One region of the Streptomyces sp. NEAU-sy36 genome, then DNA from elsewhere that is predicted to be linked to it. Evidence: predicted binding sites of a transcription regulator. Region 1 holds the regulator's gene; the other holds the start of a gene.
The links. The regulator HspR, encoded in region 1, represses chaperone genes until heat shock. The targets are predictions, from matches to a motif close to TTGAGNNNNNNNNNCTCAA.
Positions count from the first base shown of each region.

Region 2: the regulator HspR is predicted to act here: its motif matches at 3,108-3,126, upstream of lon (endopeptidase La).

Region 1 is NZ_CP058977.1:194,088-202,278, forward strand. Features, by position in the region: gene HZZ00_RS00885 (MraY family glycosyltransferase) at 1-245, shown strand, start outside; gene dnaK (molecular chaperone DnaK) at 340-2,175, shown strand; gene grpE (nucleotide exchange factor GrpE) at 2,172-2,846, shown strand; gene dnaJ (molecular chaperone DnaJ) at 2,883-4,055, shown strand; gene HZZ00_RS00905 (heat shock protein transcriptional repressor HspR) at 4,061-4,516, shown strand; gene HZZ00_RS00910 (sugar ABC transporter substrate-binding protein) at 4,809-5,915, shown strand; gene HZZ00_RS00915 (helix-turn-helix transcriptional regulator) at 6,163-7,182, shown strand; gene HZZ00_RS00920 (helix-turn-helix transcriptional regulator) at 7,177-8,187, opposite strand.
Region 2 is NZ_CP058977.1:7,065,675-7,073,865, forward strand. Features, by position in the region: gene HZZ00_RS30785 (lysozyme) at 1-594, shown strand, start outside; gene lon (endopeptidase La) at 665-3,085, opposite strand; gene HZZ00_RS30795 (rhomboid-like protein) at 3,234-3,983, opposite strand; gene HZZ00_RS30800 (spermidine synthase) at 4,166-4,843, shown strand; gene HZZ00_RS30805 (response regulator transcription factor) at 4,957-5,700, shown strand; gene HZZ00_RS30810 (ATP-binding protein) at 5,697-6,821, shown strand; gene HZZ00_RS30815 (multifunctional oxoglutarate decarboxylase/oxoglutarate dehydrogenase thiamine pyrophosphate-binding subunit/dihydrolipoyllysine-residue succinyltransferase subunit) at 7,123-8,191, shown strand, end outside.

The DNA of each region.
Region 1 (8,191 bases):
GGCGGCTCGGGCTCACCCCGCCCGGGGCGGTGGTGCTGCTCGGGTTCTGCTCCTTCGTCACGGTGGTCGCGGGGGTGCTCGTGCACATGGGGTGGGTGGGGGAGGAGCCCGCCCTGTGGGTGGCGGGAGGGGCCGTCCTCCTGGTGCTCGTGCTCCTCAGGGTGCCGGTTCGCATCCCTGTCCAGCAGCCCCGCCGTATGGCGTCCACGCAGGTCAGAAGCCAATTGCGTGTAAGGAACGGATAAGACTTGAGCCTGGTTGACTCAGGTCTGTTGACCCGGAGGGCCCGCTCGTGCACACTTGAGTCTGTTCCACTCAAGTCAGCTGGAGGAATCAACCATGGCACGTGCGGTCGGCATCGACCTGGGCACGACTAACTCCGTCGTCAGCGTTCTGGAAGGCGGCGAGCCCACCGTCATCACCAACGCCGAGGGCGCCAGGACCACGCCGTCCGTCGTCGCCTTCGCGAAGAACGGCGAGGTGCTCGTCGGTGAGGTCGCCAAGCGGCAGGCCGTCACCAACGTGGACCGGACCATCCGGTCCGTGAAGCGCCACATGGGCACCGACTGGAAGATCGCGCTGGACGGGAAGGACTTCAACCCGCAGCAGATCTCCGCCTTCATCCTGCAGAAGCTGAAGCGGGACGCCGAGGCCTACCTGGGCGAGAAGGTTACCGACGCGGTCATCACCGTCCCGGCGTACTTCAACGACTCCGAGCGCCAGGCGACCAAGGAGGCCGGCGAGATCGCCGGTCTGAACGTGCTGCGCATCGTCAACGAGCCGACCGCCGCCGCGCTGGCCTACGGCCTCGACAAGGACGACCAGACCATCCTCGTCTTCGACCTCGGTGGCGGCACCTTCGACGTGTCCCTGCTGGAGATCGGCGACGGTGTCGTCGAGGTGAAGGCCACCAACGGTGACAACCACCTCGGTGGCGACGACTGGGACCAGCGCGTCGTCGACTACCTGGTCAAGCAGTTCCAGTCCGGCCACGGCGTGGACCTGTCCAAGGACAAGATGGCCCTCCAGCGCCTCCGCGAGGCCGCCGAGAAGGCCAAGATCGAGCTGTCCTCCTCCACCGAGACCTCGATCAACCTGCCCTACATCACGGCGTCCGCCGAGGGCCCGCTGCACCTGGACGAGAAGCTCACCCGCGCCCAGTTCCAGCAGCTGACGGCCGACCTGCTGGAGCGCTGCAAGACGCCGTTCCACAACGTCATCAAGGACGCCGGCATCTCCATCAACGACATCGACCACGTCGTGCTCGTCGGTGGCTCCACCCGTATGCCCGCCGTGGCCGAGCTCGTCAAGGAGCTGACCGGCGGCAAGGAGGCCAACAAGGGCGTCAACCCGGACGAGGTCGTCGCCATCGGCGCCTCGCTCCAGGCCGGTGTCCTCAAGGGCGAGGTCAAGGACGTCCTGCTGCTCGACGTCACCCCGCTGTCCCTCGGCATCGAGACCAAGGGCGGCATCATGACCAAGCTGATCGAGCGCAACACCACGATCCCGACCAAGCGCTCCGAGATCTTCACCACGGCCGAGGACAACCAGCCGTCCGTGCAGATCCAGGTCTACCAGGGCGAGCGCGAGATCGCGGCCTACAACAAGAAGCTCGGCATGTTCGAGCTGACCGGTCTGCCGCCGGCGCCGCGCGGCGTCCCGCAGATCGAGGTCTCCTTCGACATCGACGCCAACGGCATCATGCACGTCACGGCGAAGGACCTCGGCACCGGCAAGGAGCAGAAGATGACCGTCACCGGCGGCTCCTCGCTGCCGAAGGACGAGGTCGACCGCATGCGCGAGGAGGCCGAGCGCTACGCGGAGGAGGACCACAAGCGCCGCGAGGCCGCCGAGACCCGCAACCAGGGCGAGCAGCTCGTCTACCAGACCGAGAAGTTCCTCAAGGACAACGAGGACAAGGTCCCCGGCGAGGTCAAGACCGAGGTGGAGTCCGCCGTCGCCGAGCTGAAGGAGAAGCTCAAGGGCGAGGACACCGCCGAGATCCGCACCGCCACCGAGAAGGTCGCGGCCGTGTCGCAGAAGCTGGGCCAGGCCATGTACGCCGACGCCCAGGCCGCGCAGGGTGCCGCCGCCGGTGCCGGTGAGGCCAAGGCCGACGACGACGTCGTCGACGCCGAGATCGTGGACGACGAGCGCAAGGACGGTGCCGCGTGACGGAGGAGACCCCGGGCTTCGAGGAGAAGCCCGACGTCCCCTCCGGCGCCACCCCTGACGACGCCGAGCCGAAGGCCGCCCCCGAGGAGGGGGCGGCCCCGGCCGGGGACGCGAACGCAGACGCCGGTCTGGTCGCCCAGCTGGACCAGGTGCGCACCGCGCTCAACGAGCGCACCGCGGACCTCCAGCGCCTCCAGGCCGAGTACCAGAACTACCGCCGCCGGGTCGAGCGGGACCGGGCCACGGTCAAGGAGATCGCCGTCGCGAACCTCCTGTCCGAGCTGCTGCCCGTGCTCGACGACATCGGCCGCGCGCGGGAACACGGCGAACTGGTCGGCGGCTTCAAGTCGGTGGCCGAGTCGACGGAGACCGTGGCGGCCAAGCTGGGCCTCCAGCAGTTCGGCAAGGAGGGCGAGCCCTTCGACCCGACCATCCACGAGGCCCTGATGCACAGCTACGCGCCGGACGTCACCGAGACGACCTGCGTGGCGATCCTGCAGCCCGGGTACCGCATCGGCGAGCGCACCATCCGCCCCGCGCGGGTGGCCGTGGCCGAGCCGCAGCCGGGCGCGCAGGGCGCGAAGCCGGAGAAGGCGGGCAAGGCCGAGGGCGCCGAGGAGAAGTCCGAGGCGGCCGACGACAAGGAGAACGGTGGCCCGGAGGAGGGCTGACGTAATCACTGCAGACGGGAAGGAGGGACGTCGGGGATGAGCACCAAGGACTTCATCGAGAAGGACTACTACAAGGTCCTCGGCGTCCCCAAGGACGCCACCGAGGCCGAGATCAAGAAGGCGTACCGGAAGCTCGCGCGCGAGTTCCACCCGGACGCCAACAAGGGCAACGCCAAGGCCGAGGAGCGCTTCAAGGAGATCTCCGAGGCGAACGACATCCTCGGCGACCCCAAGAAGCGCAAGGAGTACGACGAGGCACGCGCCCTGTTCGGCAACGGCGGGTTCCGCCCCGGGCCGGGCGCCGGCGGCTCCTTCAACTTCGACCTGGGCGACCTCTTCGGCGGTGCCGGGGGCGCCCAGGGCGGCGGCTTCGGCGGCGGACTCGGTGACGTCTTCGGGGGCCTGTTCAACCGGGGCGGGGCCGGCGGGGCGACCCGTACCCAGCCGCGCCGCGGCCAGGACGTGGACACCGAGGTCACCCTCAGCTTCACGGAGGCGATCGAGGGGGCCACGGTGCCGCTGCGGATGACCTCCCAGCAGCCCTGCAAGGCCTGCTCCGGCACCGGCGACAAGAACGGCACGCCGCGCGTGTGCCCGACCTGCGTCGGCACCGGCCAGGTCGCCCGGGGCTCGGGCGGCGGCTTCTCGCTGACCGACCCCTGCCCCGACTGCAAGGGGCGCGGCCTGATCGCGGAGAACCCCTGCCCGGACTGCAAGGGCAGCGGCCGTGCCAAGTCCTCGCGCACCATGCAGGTCCGCATCCCGGCGGGCGTCACCGACGGGCAGCGGATCCGGCTGCGCGGCAAGGGCGCGCCCGGCGAGCGGGGCGGCCCGGCGGGCGACCTGTACGTCACCGTGCACGTGGGCGAGCACCCGGTGTTCGGCCGCAAGGGCGACAACCTCACGGTGACCGTCCCGGTCACCTTCGCCGAGGCGGCCCTCGGCGGCGAGGTGCGGGTGCCGACCCTCGGCGGTCCGGCGGTCACCCTGAAACTGCCGCCCGGCACGCCGAACGGCCGCACCATGCGGGCGCGCGGCAAGGGCGCGGTCCGCAAGGACGGCACCCGCGGCGACCTCCTGGTCACCGTCGAGGTGAGTGTCCCGGGCGATCTGTCGGGGAAGGCTCGTGACGCACTGGAGGCGTATCGCGAGGCGACCGCGGGCGAGGACCCGCGGGCGGAGCTGTTCGAGGCCGCGAAGGGAGCTTGAGAGTGATGGACGGCCGTCGGCGCAACCCGTATGAACTGACCGAGGAGACCCCGGTCTACGTCATCTCGGTGGCGGCCCAGCTCTCCGGACTCCACCCGCAGACGCTGCGCCAGTACGACCGGCTCGGCCTGGTCTCCCCGGACCGCACCGCGGGCCGGGGCCGGCGTTACTCGGCCCGTGACATCGAACTGCTCCGCCAGGTGCAGCAGTTGTCGCAGGACGAGGGCATCAACCTGGCCGGAATCAAGCGCATCATCGAACTGGAGAACCAGGTCGCCGCGCTCCAGTCCCGCGTGGCGGAACTGGAGGCGGCCCTGGACGGCGCGGCGGCCGCCATGCGCCAGCGCGAGGCCGCCGTGCACGCCTCCTACCGCCGGGACCTGGTCCCCTATCAGGAGGTCCAGCAGACCAGCGCGCTGGTCGTCTGGCGGCCCAAGAGGCAGCAACAGCAGGGCGACTGACCGCCTCGGGCGGTTCGGCACGCGGGGCCCGCGGACACATCCGTCCACGGGCCCCTCGCCGTGGCCGCACGACCCGTTCTTTGCCGCCTCGTGAACTCCCCTTGGGTGGAGGGTCCGTAAAGGGTGTTTGGAGAAGTTTCCGCATTGCCTTCACGGGATCGACGGCGTGTGGTGTTGCGCAGTCGTTAAGTAAGTCTCCTTGACGTCGACTGTCGGGTCCGCGTTGTCTTTTCAGACACCTGGGTCGTATAGCAGCACCCACGTCCGGATCGCACCTGAAGTGAGCCCCTGTATGCGCCGTATCGCCCTGTCCGTGGCCCTGACCACGGTGACCTTCTCACTGGCCGGATGCGGCATGCTGAACGCGACGGGGGACAGCGCGAGCGCCGGCCCGACCAAGGGCAACGACCTGACGGTGGGCCTGCTGCTGCCGGAGAAGGCCAACACCCGCTACGACAAGTTCGACTACCCCATCATCAAGAGCAAGGTCGCCGACCTCACCGGGAAGCGGGGCAAGGTCGAGTACGCCAACGCCGACGCGGACGCGGGCCGGCAGGCGACCCAGATGCAGAAGATGATCGACGGCAAGGTCGACGTCATCCTGCTGGACGCCGTCGACTCCCACGCGATCGCCGGCGAGGTGAAGAAGGCGCAGGACGCGGGCATCCCCGTCATCGCCTACGACCGCCTCGCCGAGGGCCCGATCGCCGCGTACGTCTCCTTCGACAACGAACTCGTCGGCGAGGTCCAGGGCCGCTCGCTGCTGGAGGCGCTCGGCTCCAAGGCCGGCAGCGCCGCCAAGATCGTCATGATGAACGGCTCGCCCACCGACCCGAACGCCCGCCAGTTCAAGGAGGGCGCGCTCTCCGAGCTGAACGGCAAGGTGACCATCGCCGCCAGCTACGACACCGAGGGCTGGAAGCCGGAGAACGCACAGGCCAACATGGCGAAGGCGATCAGCCAGATCGGCGCCGCCAACATCGCGGCCGTCTACTCGGCCAACGACGGCATGGCGGGCGGCGTCATCAAGGCGCTGAAGGCCGCGGGCGTCACCAGCCTGCCCCCGATCACCGGCCAGGACGCCGACCTCGACGCCGTGCAGCGGGTCGTGGCCGGCGAGCAGTACATGAGCGTCTACAAGTCCTACCCGGACGAGGCCGAGGCCGCGGCGCAGATGGCCGTCGCCAAGGTCCAGGGCAAGGACATCCAGTTCGACGCGCTGACCCAGGACCGCGTCAACAGCCCCACCACCAAGAACATCCCGGCCAAGCTGGTCCAGGTGAGCGCCCTGACCAGGAAGAACATCAACGACACGGTCATCGCGGACGGCATCTACTCCGTCGGCGACATCTGCACCGCCAAGTACAAGGCCGAGTGCGGCGCGATCGGCCTGAAGTGACGCCGAGGTGACCCGGGGCCGTACCGCGCCACCCCCGTGAGCGCGGTACGGCCCGGTCAACGATGCCCCGGCCCGACGGGCGCCACCACCGTCATCTTGTTGCAATGCGAGGGGCGGAGCCTGGGAGATACCCGGACACAGCAGTGGTTAACGACCGCCGCGCCGTGGGGAGCCGTGTTGCGGAGCGGGTCGGCGCCACGCATAGTTGCGCTGCGGAAGAGGCAGCACACCGGGGGTGGAATGCGCGATGGCCGGGCGGAGGGCGGAGCAGCATCCTCACGGTGCCGACCGGCTGTGCGAGGCCGGGGACCGCGTGTACTCGCGGGCCGTGCGCCGCGGCCGGGTGCCGCGCACCGACGCCGAGGCGGTGCCCTGCCTGCTGGAACTGGCCCTGCTGCACCCCGACCCCGACGACATGGACTGGCTGGTTCCCACCTCCCCGCAGGAGGTGATGACCCGGCTGCTGCGCGGGGTCTACGACGAGGTGAGCGAGAGTCAGCGCCGGGTGGGCTCGGCGGTGGCCGCCGCCGAGTGGTACGCCGGTCTGGGGCGGCTGGACGCGCTCGCGGCGCCGGCCGGCGGCAGCGCCGTACGGGTGCTGGACGGACTGGCCCGGATCCAGGCCGCGATGGACGAGGCGACCCAGGCGTGCACCACCGAGGTGCTGACCGTGCAGCCGGGCGGCATCCGCCGGGAGGACGAGCTGACCGAGGGCCTGCACCGGGCGCTGGCGCTGCGCGGCCGGGGCGTGCGCATGCGCGACCTGTACACGCATGTGGCCCGGCACGGCCAGGGCCTGCTCAACTACCTGGAGCTGATGGGGGACGCGGTCGAGGCCCGGACCCTGGACGAGGTCATCGACCGGCTCATCCTCTTCGACCGCACGGTGGCCTTCATACCGGCCAACACCGAGCGCACCATGGCCCTGGAGGTGCGCCAGCCGGCGCTGGTGGAGTATCTGGTGACCGTCTTCGAGCGGCTGTGGCGCCTCGCCATCCCGCTCACCGCGCCGCTGCCGGACACCGGCATCGAGGGGATCTCGCACCGGGAGCAGTCCATCGCGGCGCTGCTCGCCGAGGGCCACCAGGACGCGGTGATCGCCGAGCGCCTCGGCATCAGCGTGCGCACCTGCCGCGCGCACATCGCGCGGCTCTCGGAGACGCTGGGCGCGGCGAGCCGTACCCAGCTCGGGGTGCGCATCGCGCAGGCGGGGCTGGACGGCAGCGGCCGGGGCCTGCCGGCGCCCGCGCGGGACGCCTCGCTATGACGGCTGGGCCTCGTCCGTGCCGCGCAGGATCTCCGACCGGCCGATGAGATAGCCGAGTTGGGCGCGGCTGACGCTGCCGAGGGCGGTGGACAGCTTGGCGATGTGCAGGCGTACGGTGCGTACGTTCATGCCCAGCCGGTCGGCTATGGCCGCGTCGGTGTGGCCCTCCACCAGGAGGGCGGCGATGGCCCGCTGGCGCGGGGTGGCGCCGTCCGCGGAGGGGCGCGGGGGGAGCCGCGGGTGCAGCGGCGTGGCCAGGTGCCAGAACCGGTCGAACACCGTCGCCAGGTACTGCACGATGGCCGGCTGGCGTACCTCCAGGGCCATGGCGCGGTCCCGGCTCGCCGGGATGAAGGCCACCGCCCGGTCGAGCACGAGCAGGCGCTCGGTGACCTCGTTCAGGGTGCGGGCCTGCACATCGCCGCGCAGGCGCTCGTAGCGGGCCTGGACGCTGGGGGCGTGGCGCATCGTGTGCTGGTAGAGGGTGCGGATCCGGCCGCCGCGGTCGAGCAGCGCCTGGTCGCGGTCGAAGGCGAGGGCGTGCAGTTCGGGGGGCGTGCGGGTGTGGGTGACGTGCGGCTGGATGGCGAGGAACTCCTCGCCGGTCTCGGCCATCGCCCGGCTGATGGCCTGGTTGATCCGGTCGATGCCGCTGTGCACCCGGACCACCGCGGGGCCGTCGGTCCCGGTGCGGGGCAGGTCCCGGGCCAGCCGCAGCAGCGGTTCGAGGCTCTGGGCGACACGGGCCTCACGGCGGCGTTCGGCGGCCACGCGCTCGGCGGAGGCGTGCAGCAGCTCCCGCAGCGCCACCGCGGCCGCCACGGGCTCCAGCAGGCGGGTGTCGGCGGCGGTCGGCTGGAGCAGGCCCAACCGCAGCAGGCAGGGCGCCGCTTCGGCCTCGGCGGCACCGATCCGGCCCTCGCGCACGGCGTGTTCGTACAGCGCGCGGCCCTGTGCGCACAGTTCCTCGACGCCGTGCTCCGGGTGCGGCGCGCTCGTGGTCATCGGC
Region 2 (8,191 bases), 6.9 Mb from region 1:
CAGGGCAACGTGGCCTGGTCCACCCTCTACGGCAGCGGTGTGCGCTGGGCGTACACCAAGGCGACGGAGGGCACGTACTACACGAACCCCTCGTTCACCCAGCAGTACAACGGCTCGTACAACGTGGGCATGATCCGCGGCTCGTACCACTTCGCGACCCCGGACACCACCAGCGGCGCCACCCAGGCGAGCTACTTCGTGGCACACGGCGGCGGCTGGTCCAAGGACGGCAAGACGCTGCCCGGCGCGCTCGACATCGAGTGGAACCCCTACGGCGCCTCCTGCTACGGCAAGACCGCGAGCCAGATGGTCAGCTGGATCGCGGACTTCCTGAACACGTACAAGTCCCTCACCGGCCGGGACGCCGTGATCTACACCGCCACCAGCTGGTGGACCGAGTGCACCGGCAACTACGCCGGCTTCGCGGCCAACAACCCGCTGTGGATCGCCCGCTACGCCTCGGACCCGGGGACGCTGCCGGCCGGCTGGTCGTACTACACGATGTGGCAGTACACCTCCTCCGGTCCGACCGTCGGCGACCACGACAAGTTCAACGGCGCGCTCGACCGCGTCCAGGCCCTCGCCAACGGCTGACGCACCCCGCCACGGCAGAGGCCCGGGCCTCCCTCACGGGACCCGGGCCTCGCCTTTCCCGTGGCGTCCGTCACGCCGCCACGGGAACCTCCGGCGCCACGCCCTCGACCGCGGGCGACAACGCCAGCTCCAGGACCTGGCGGACGTCGGCGACCGTGTGCACGTCGAGCTTGTCCAGCACCTCGGCCGGGACGTCGTCCAGGTCGGCCTCGTTGCGCTTGGGGATGATCACGGTGGTCACCCCGGCGCGTTGGGCGGCGAGCAGCTTCTGCTTCACGCCGCCGATCGGCAGCACCCGGCCGGTCAGCGAGACCTCGCCGGTCATCGCCACGTCCGTGCGCACCAGGCGGCCGGAGAGCAGCGAGGCCAGCGCGGTGGTCAGCGTGATGCCGGCGCTCGGGCCGTCCTTGGGGACCGCGCCCGCCGGGAAGTGGACGTGCACGCCCCGGTCCTTCAGGTCGGTCACCGGCAGGCCCAGCTCGGCGCCGTGGCTGCGCAGGAAGCTCAGCGCGATCTGCGCCGACTCCTTCATCACGTCACCCAGCTGACCGGTGAGGGTCAGGCCCGCCGCGCCCGTCTCCGGGTCGGCGAGGGACGCCTCCACGAAGAGCACGTCGCCGCCCGCGCCGGTGACCGCGAGCCCGGTCGCCACCCCGGGCACGGCCGTACGGCGCTCGGCCGGGTCCTGCGCGGACTCGGGCACGTGGTGCGGCCGGCCGAGCAGGGCACGCAGATCGCCGTCCGCGACGGTGAACGGCAGCTCCCGCTCGCCCAGTTCGTGCTGGGCCGCGATCTTGCGCAGCAGCCGGGCGATCGACCGCTCCAGCGTGCGCACGCCCGCCTCCCGGGTGTACTCCCCGGCGAGCCTGCGCAGCGCGCCCTCCTCCAGGGTGACCTCGCTGGGCTCCAGACCGGCCCGCTCCAGCTGGCGCGGGAGCAGGTGGTCCCGGGCGATGACGACCTTCTCGTCCTCGGTGTAGCCGTCCAGGCGCACGATCTCCATCCGGTCGGCCAGCGCCTCCGGGATCGCCTCCAGGACGTTGGCCGTGGCGAGGAAGACGACGTCGGACAGGTCCAGTTCCACCTCCAGGTAGTGGTCCCGGAAGGTGTGGTTCTGCGCCGGGTCGAGCACCTCCAGGAGGGCGGCGGCCGGGTCGCCCCGGAAGTCCGAGCCCACCTTGTCGATCTCGTCGAGGAGCACCACCGGGTTCATCGACCCGGCCTCCTTGATCGCCCGCACGATCCGGCCGGGCAGCGCGCCGACGTACGTACGGCGGTGACCGCGGATCTCGGCCTCGTCGCGGACGCCGCCGAGCGCGACGCGCACGAACTTGCGGCCCATGGCGTGGGCCACGGACTCGCCGAGGCTGGTCTTGCCGACGCCGGGCGGCCCGACGAGCGCGAGCACCGCGCCCCCGCGCCGACCGCCGATCACGCCGAGACCGCGGTCACCGCGCCGCTTGCGCACGGCCAGGTACTCGGTGATGCGTTCCTTGACGTCCTCCAGGCCCGCGTGCTCCGCGTCCAGGATCTCCTTGGCGCCGCGGATGTCGTAGGCGTCCTCGGTCCGCTCGTTCCAGGGCATCTCCAGGACGGTGTCCAGCCAGGTGCGGATCCAGGAGCCCTCGGGCGACTGGTCGGAGGACCGCTCCAGCTTGTCGACCTCCTTCAGCGCTGCCTCGCGGACGCGCTCCGGGAGATCGGCGGCCTCCACGCGGGCGCGGTAGTCGTCGGACTCCTCGCCCTCCTTCTCGCCGTTCAGCTCGCGCAGTTCCTTGCGGACGGCCTCCAGCTGACGGCGCAGCAGGAACTCGCGCTGCTGCTTGTCCACGCCTTCCTGGACGTCCTTGGCGATGGTCTCGGCCACCTCCTGCTCGGCGAGGTGGTCGCGCAGCTGCTGGGTGGCGAGCCGCAGCCGGGCCACCGGGTCGGCGGTCTCCAGGAGTTCGACCTTCTGGTCGGTGGTCAGGAAGGGCGAGTACCCGGAGTTGTCGGCGAGGGCGGAGACGCCGTCGATGGCCTGGACGCGGTCCACGACCTGCCAGGCGCCGCGCTTGCGCAGCCAGCTGGTGGCCAGCGCCTTGTACTCCTTGACGAGTTCGGCGACCTGGCCGGGCAGCGGGTCCGGCACGGTCTCCGCCACCTGGGCGCCCTCGACCCACAGCGCGGCGCCGGGACCGGTGGTGCCGGCGCCGATGCGGACGCGGCTGCGGCCGCGGACCAGAGCACCGGGGTCGCCGTCGGCCAGCCGGCCGACCTGCTCGACCGTGCCCAGCACGCCGGTCCTGGCGTAGGTGCCGTCGATCCGCGGCACCAGCAGCACCCTGGGCTTGCCGGGTTCGGAGCGGGCGGCGGCCTGTGCGGCCTCCACCGCGGCCCGTACCTCGGCGTCGCTCAGGTCCAGCGGAACCACCATGCCGGGCAGCACGACCTCGTCGTCGAGCGGCAGCACGGGCAGGACGAGCGTGAACGCCGGTGACTCAGCAGCCATGATCTCCCCTTAGGCAGTCAACTTGAGCTATGCCGACTCAATGTTTGCCGCCGGGGGAATGTTCCCAACGCGGTGTTCGCTGTCAGCGATCACGGAACACCGCAGGTGAGGAGGGGGCGCGAAGAGCCGCGCGGGGAGGGGGCCGCGACTAGCCGCGCGGGTTCTGCGTCCCGTGGGCGGGCCGCGCCCAGCGGCGCACCACGGGCCAGGCGGCCGTGCCGATCGCCAGGGCGGTCAGATGGCCCCAGTCGGTCATCGGGTCCGTGTAGGCGAGCAGGTCGTCCAGCAGGAGGGCCGCCGTCCCGGCGAGCAGGGGCCAGCGCAGCCAGGGGTGCAGCAGGCCCGCCAGGGCGCCGGTGCTCGCGGCGACGCCGAAGCTGATGCCGTAGTCGAGGCGGTGCAGGGAGGTCGCCGGCAGCCGGCCGGCCAGCACCGCCAGGCCGACGGGGACCTCCGTCGCCAGGGTGGCCAGCACATGCCCGGCCAGGAAGACGCAGGCCGCCCGCGCCCCGCCGACGCGCCGCTCCAGCGCGGTCAGCACCAGGAGGAACGCGGCCGAGTACGGAGAGAGGATCCCGCCCGCGATCCACAGCGCGCTGGCCAGCAGCACCACCGCGGGCGAGCGCACCAGATGGGCCACGTCGGTGCTGGAGCCCTGGTAGAGGGCGTACACCAGGGAGGGCGGCGCCAGGGCCGCGATCAGCGAGGTGACGGCGAGGACCACCGCGTAACCGAAGGTGAACGGTGTCCCGGCGGGCGTCGGCAGCAGCCGCCAGGGCCGTACCCGCGGCGGCACGAGCCGGCGGCGGGCGGGCGGCACCCAGGGCCCGGCGGCCCGCTGGTGGGGCACGCCGTCCAGCAGGTCCGTGCCCACGGGGTCCGGGGCGGTCCGTTCCACGGTGGGGCGCTCCTTCCGTCGCGACCAGCCTCGACGCCACGGGAAGCCGCTGTCTATGACCGACGCCACCGGAGCGCGGATTCACGGCAACCTCCTACGTTCCGGCCGCGTCCGGCACCCGCACCCGGCCGGGCATCCGCAATTACCGTGAAAGCAAAGCCCCGTTCAAGCAGGATGGAGACATGGCTGCCACAGACGACTCCCCCGTGGTCCTGGACCGGCGTGACGGCCCGTACGGCGAAGTGGTGCTGCGCAGGCACGGCGCGCTGCTCCAGATCATCGCCAACGGCTGCTTCCTGATGGACACTTCGGACGGCCGCTCGGAGCGGCTGCTGATCGACCGCGCCTACGACGCTCTCGACGGACGGCCGGCGCCGTCGGTACTGGTCGGCGGCCTCGGCGTCGGATTCTCACTCGCACACGCGTCCGAAGACCCCCGCTGGGGACGGATCGTGGTCGTGGAGCGGGAGCGCGCGGTCGTCGACTGGCACCGCGCGGGCCCGCTGTCCGCGCTGACCGCGGCAGCGCTCGCCGACCCGCGCACCGAGATCGTGGAAGCCGACCTCGTCCGTTACGTCAATGAGACATCGGACACGTTCGACGCGCTGTGCCTCGACATCGACAACGGACCCGGCTGGACCGTCACCGAGGACAACGAAAACCTGTATTCACCGGCCGGACTTGCTTCCTGCGCAAGGGTGTTGAGACCCGGCGGGGTACTCGCGGTGTGGTCGGCGAAGCCATCTCCGGAATTTGAAGGAACCTTGCGGAATGCCGGGTTCCGACAGGTGCGTACCGAAGAGGTGCCCGTTGCCCGGGGAGTTCCGGACGCCGTGCACCTCGCCGTCCGCCCTGGATAGCGACGGCACGGCCGATCCCCGTAATGTGCTGCCCTGACGCGGATCTTTCGCGCGTCGATCGCAGTCATGGGATCACCCCACGGATTCCGGAAAGCAACAAACAGGGGCGGGCGATGGAGCAGACACACACCTCCCAGAGCGGCGCGGCGGCGACAACCACTCCCGGCGCCCAGCGCCGGGTGCTGGTCGTCGAGGACGACCCCACGATCGTCGACGCCATCGCGGCCCGGCTCCGCGCCGAGGGCTTCCTCGTGCAGACCGCGGCCGACGGACCGGCCGCCGTCGACACGGCCGAGGCCTGGCAGCCCGATCTGCTGATCCTCGACATCATGCTGCCCGGCTTCGACGGCCTGGAGGTCTGCCGGCGCGTGCAGGCCCAGCGCCCGGTGCCGGTGCTGATGCTCACCGCGCGGGACGACGAGACGGACATGCTGGTCGGCCTCGGCGTCGGCGCCGACGACTACATGACCAAGCCGTTCTCCATGCGCGAGCTGGCCGCGCGGGTGCACGTGCTGCTGCGCCGGGTGGAGCGGGCGGCCATCGCCGCCTCCACCCCCCGCTCCGGCATTCTGCGCCTCGGCGAGCTGGAGATCGACCACGCGCAGCGCCGGGTGCGGGTGAAGTCCGAGGACGTCCACCTCACCCCGACCGAGTTCGACCTGCTGGTGTGCCTGGCCAACACCCCGCGCGCGGTGCTCTCCCGCGAGCAGCTGCTGGCCGAGGTGTGGGACTGGGCGGACGCCTCCGGCACCCGCACCGTCGACAGCCACATCAAGGCGCTGCGCCGGAAGATCGGCGCCGAGCGGATCCGCACCGTGCACGGTGTCGGCTACGCCCTGGAGACGCCCACCCCGTGAGCGGAAACGGGCGCCAGACCGCAGGCGGGAACCCCCGGCCCCGCGCCGAGGATCCCTGGGGCGGCGTGCGCCCGTTCTCGATCAAGACCAAGCTGGGCGCGCTGGTCGTCATCGCGGTCCTGATCACCACCGGTCTGTCGATCGTCGCCGTGCACACCAAGACGGAGCTCCGCTTCATCATGGTGTTCTCGATGATCGCCACCCTGCTGATCACCCAGTTCGTGGCGCACTCGCTCACCATGCCGCTGGACGAGATGAACGCGGTGGCCCGCTCCATCTCCCAGGGCGACTACACCCGCCGGGTGCGCGAGTCGCGCCGGGACGAGCTGGGCGACCTGGCCCAGACGATCAACGTCATGGCCGACGAGCTGGAGGCCCAGGACCTCCAGCGCAAGGAACTGGTCGCCAACGTCTCCCATGAGCTGCGCACCCCCATCGCGGGGCTGCGGGCCGTCCTGGAGAACATCGTCGACGGGGTCACCGAGGCCGATCCGGAGACCATGCGGACGGCCCTGAAACAGACCGAGCGGCTCGGCCGGCTGGTGGAGACGCTGCTGGACCTGTCCCGGCTCGACAACGGCGTCGTACCGCTCAAGCTGCGGCGCTTCGAGGTGTGGCCGTACCTGTCGGGCGTGCTGAAGGAGGCCAACATGGTCGCCTCGGCGCGCGCCGGCATCGCCTCCGGCTCCGGCAGCCACACCCGCACCGACGTCCACCTGCACCTGGACGTCTCCCCGCCGGAGCTGACCGCGCACGCGGACCCCGAGCGCATCCACCAGGTCGTCGCCAATCTGATCGACAACGCGGTCAAGCACAGCCCGCCGCACGGCCGGGTCACCGTGAAGGCCCGCCGCGGGCCCCAGCCGGACTCGCTGGAGCTGGAGGTGCTCGACGAGGGTCCGGGCATCCCCCGCTCGGAGTGGCACCGCGTCTTCGAGCGGTTCAACCGGGGCGCCGTCACCCGGCCGCACGGCCCCGGCAGCGACGGCGGCACCGGGCTCGGTCTGGCGATCGCCCGCTGGGCCGTGGATCTGCACGGCGGCCGGATCGGTGTGGCCGAATCCGAGCGAGGCTGCCGGATCATCGTCACCCTTCCGGGACTGAACTCCGCTTCAAGTTGACGTAAAGTTCCAGCGAAGGCACAAGATCCACGACCGTCCGCGCCGTCTTCGCGCAGCTGGACACGTGTGATCCGCAGCAGCCCGCGCCGGCCGCGACAGCCCGGAGGCGCAGGGCCGGGCCCGCGCACCCTGGCACACCCGGAACCACGCTTGTTTCCCGCCATTTCAAGCCCTGAAACAAGATTTTCGATGTGACTTACACGACGATGAACCTGCCCGACCTGACCTTCCCCGTCTCCAAGGCGTAGCCTTTATTCCCGCTGTCCATCACCTTGTGAAGCGGAAGAGGGCGGTTGCCGCCGTGTCGCCACAGTCCCCCAGTAACTCGAGCATCTCCACCGACGACCAAGCCGGGAAGAACCCCGCGGCCGCCTTCGGTGCGAACGAGTGGCTCGTCGACGAGATCTATCAGCAGTACCTCCAGGACCCGAATTCGGTAGACCGTGCCTGGTGGGACTTCTTCGCCGATTACAAGCCCGGCGCGCCCGCCACGCCGGCGCCCGCGGCCGGTGCGGCGACGGGGGCCGAGGCCCCCGCCAAGGCCCCGCAGGCCCCGGCCGCACCGGCGCCGAAGCCCGCCGCGGCCCCCGCCCCGGCGCCCGCCCCCGCGGCCCAGGCCGCCCCCGCCCCGGCCAAGCCGGCGCAGCCCGCACAGGCGCCCGCTCAGCCCAAGGCGAAGGCCGCCCCCGCGAAGGAGGCCCCGGCCGGCCCGGAGCAGGTCACGCTGCGCGGCCCCGCCGCCGCGGTCGCCAAGAACATGGACGCCTCGCTGGAGATGCCGACCGCCACCTCGGTCCGCGCCGTCCCGGTGAAGCTGCTGTTCGACAACCGCATCGTCATCAACAACCACCTCAAGCGCGCCCGCGGCGGGAAGATCTCCTTCACGCACCTCATCGGGTACGCGATGGTGCAGGCCATCAAGGCCATGCCGGCGATGAACCACTCGTACGGCGTCAAGGACGGCAAGCCGACCCTGATCAAGCCGGCGCACGTCAACCTCGGCCTCGCCATCGACCTGGTCAAGCCCAACGGCGACCGCCAGCTCGTCGTCGCGGCGATCAAGAAGGCCGAGACCCTGAACTTCTTCGAGTTCTGGCAGGCCTACGAGGACATCGTCCGCCGCGCCCGCGAGGGCAAGCTGACCATGGACGACTTCACCGGGGTCACGGTCTCCCTGACCAACCCCGGCGGCCTGGGCACCGTGCACTCCGTGCCGCGGCTGATGCCCGGCCAGTCCGTGATCATGGGCGTCGGCTCCATGGACTACCCGGCCGAGTTCCAGGGCACCAGCCAGGACACCCTGAACAAGCTCGGTGTCTCCAAGGTCATGACCCTCACGTCGACCTACGACCACCGGGTCATCCAGGGCG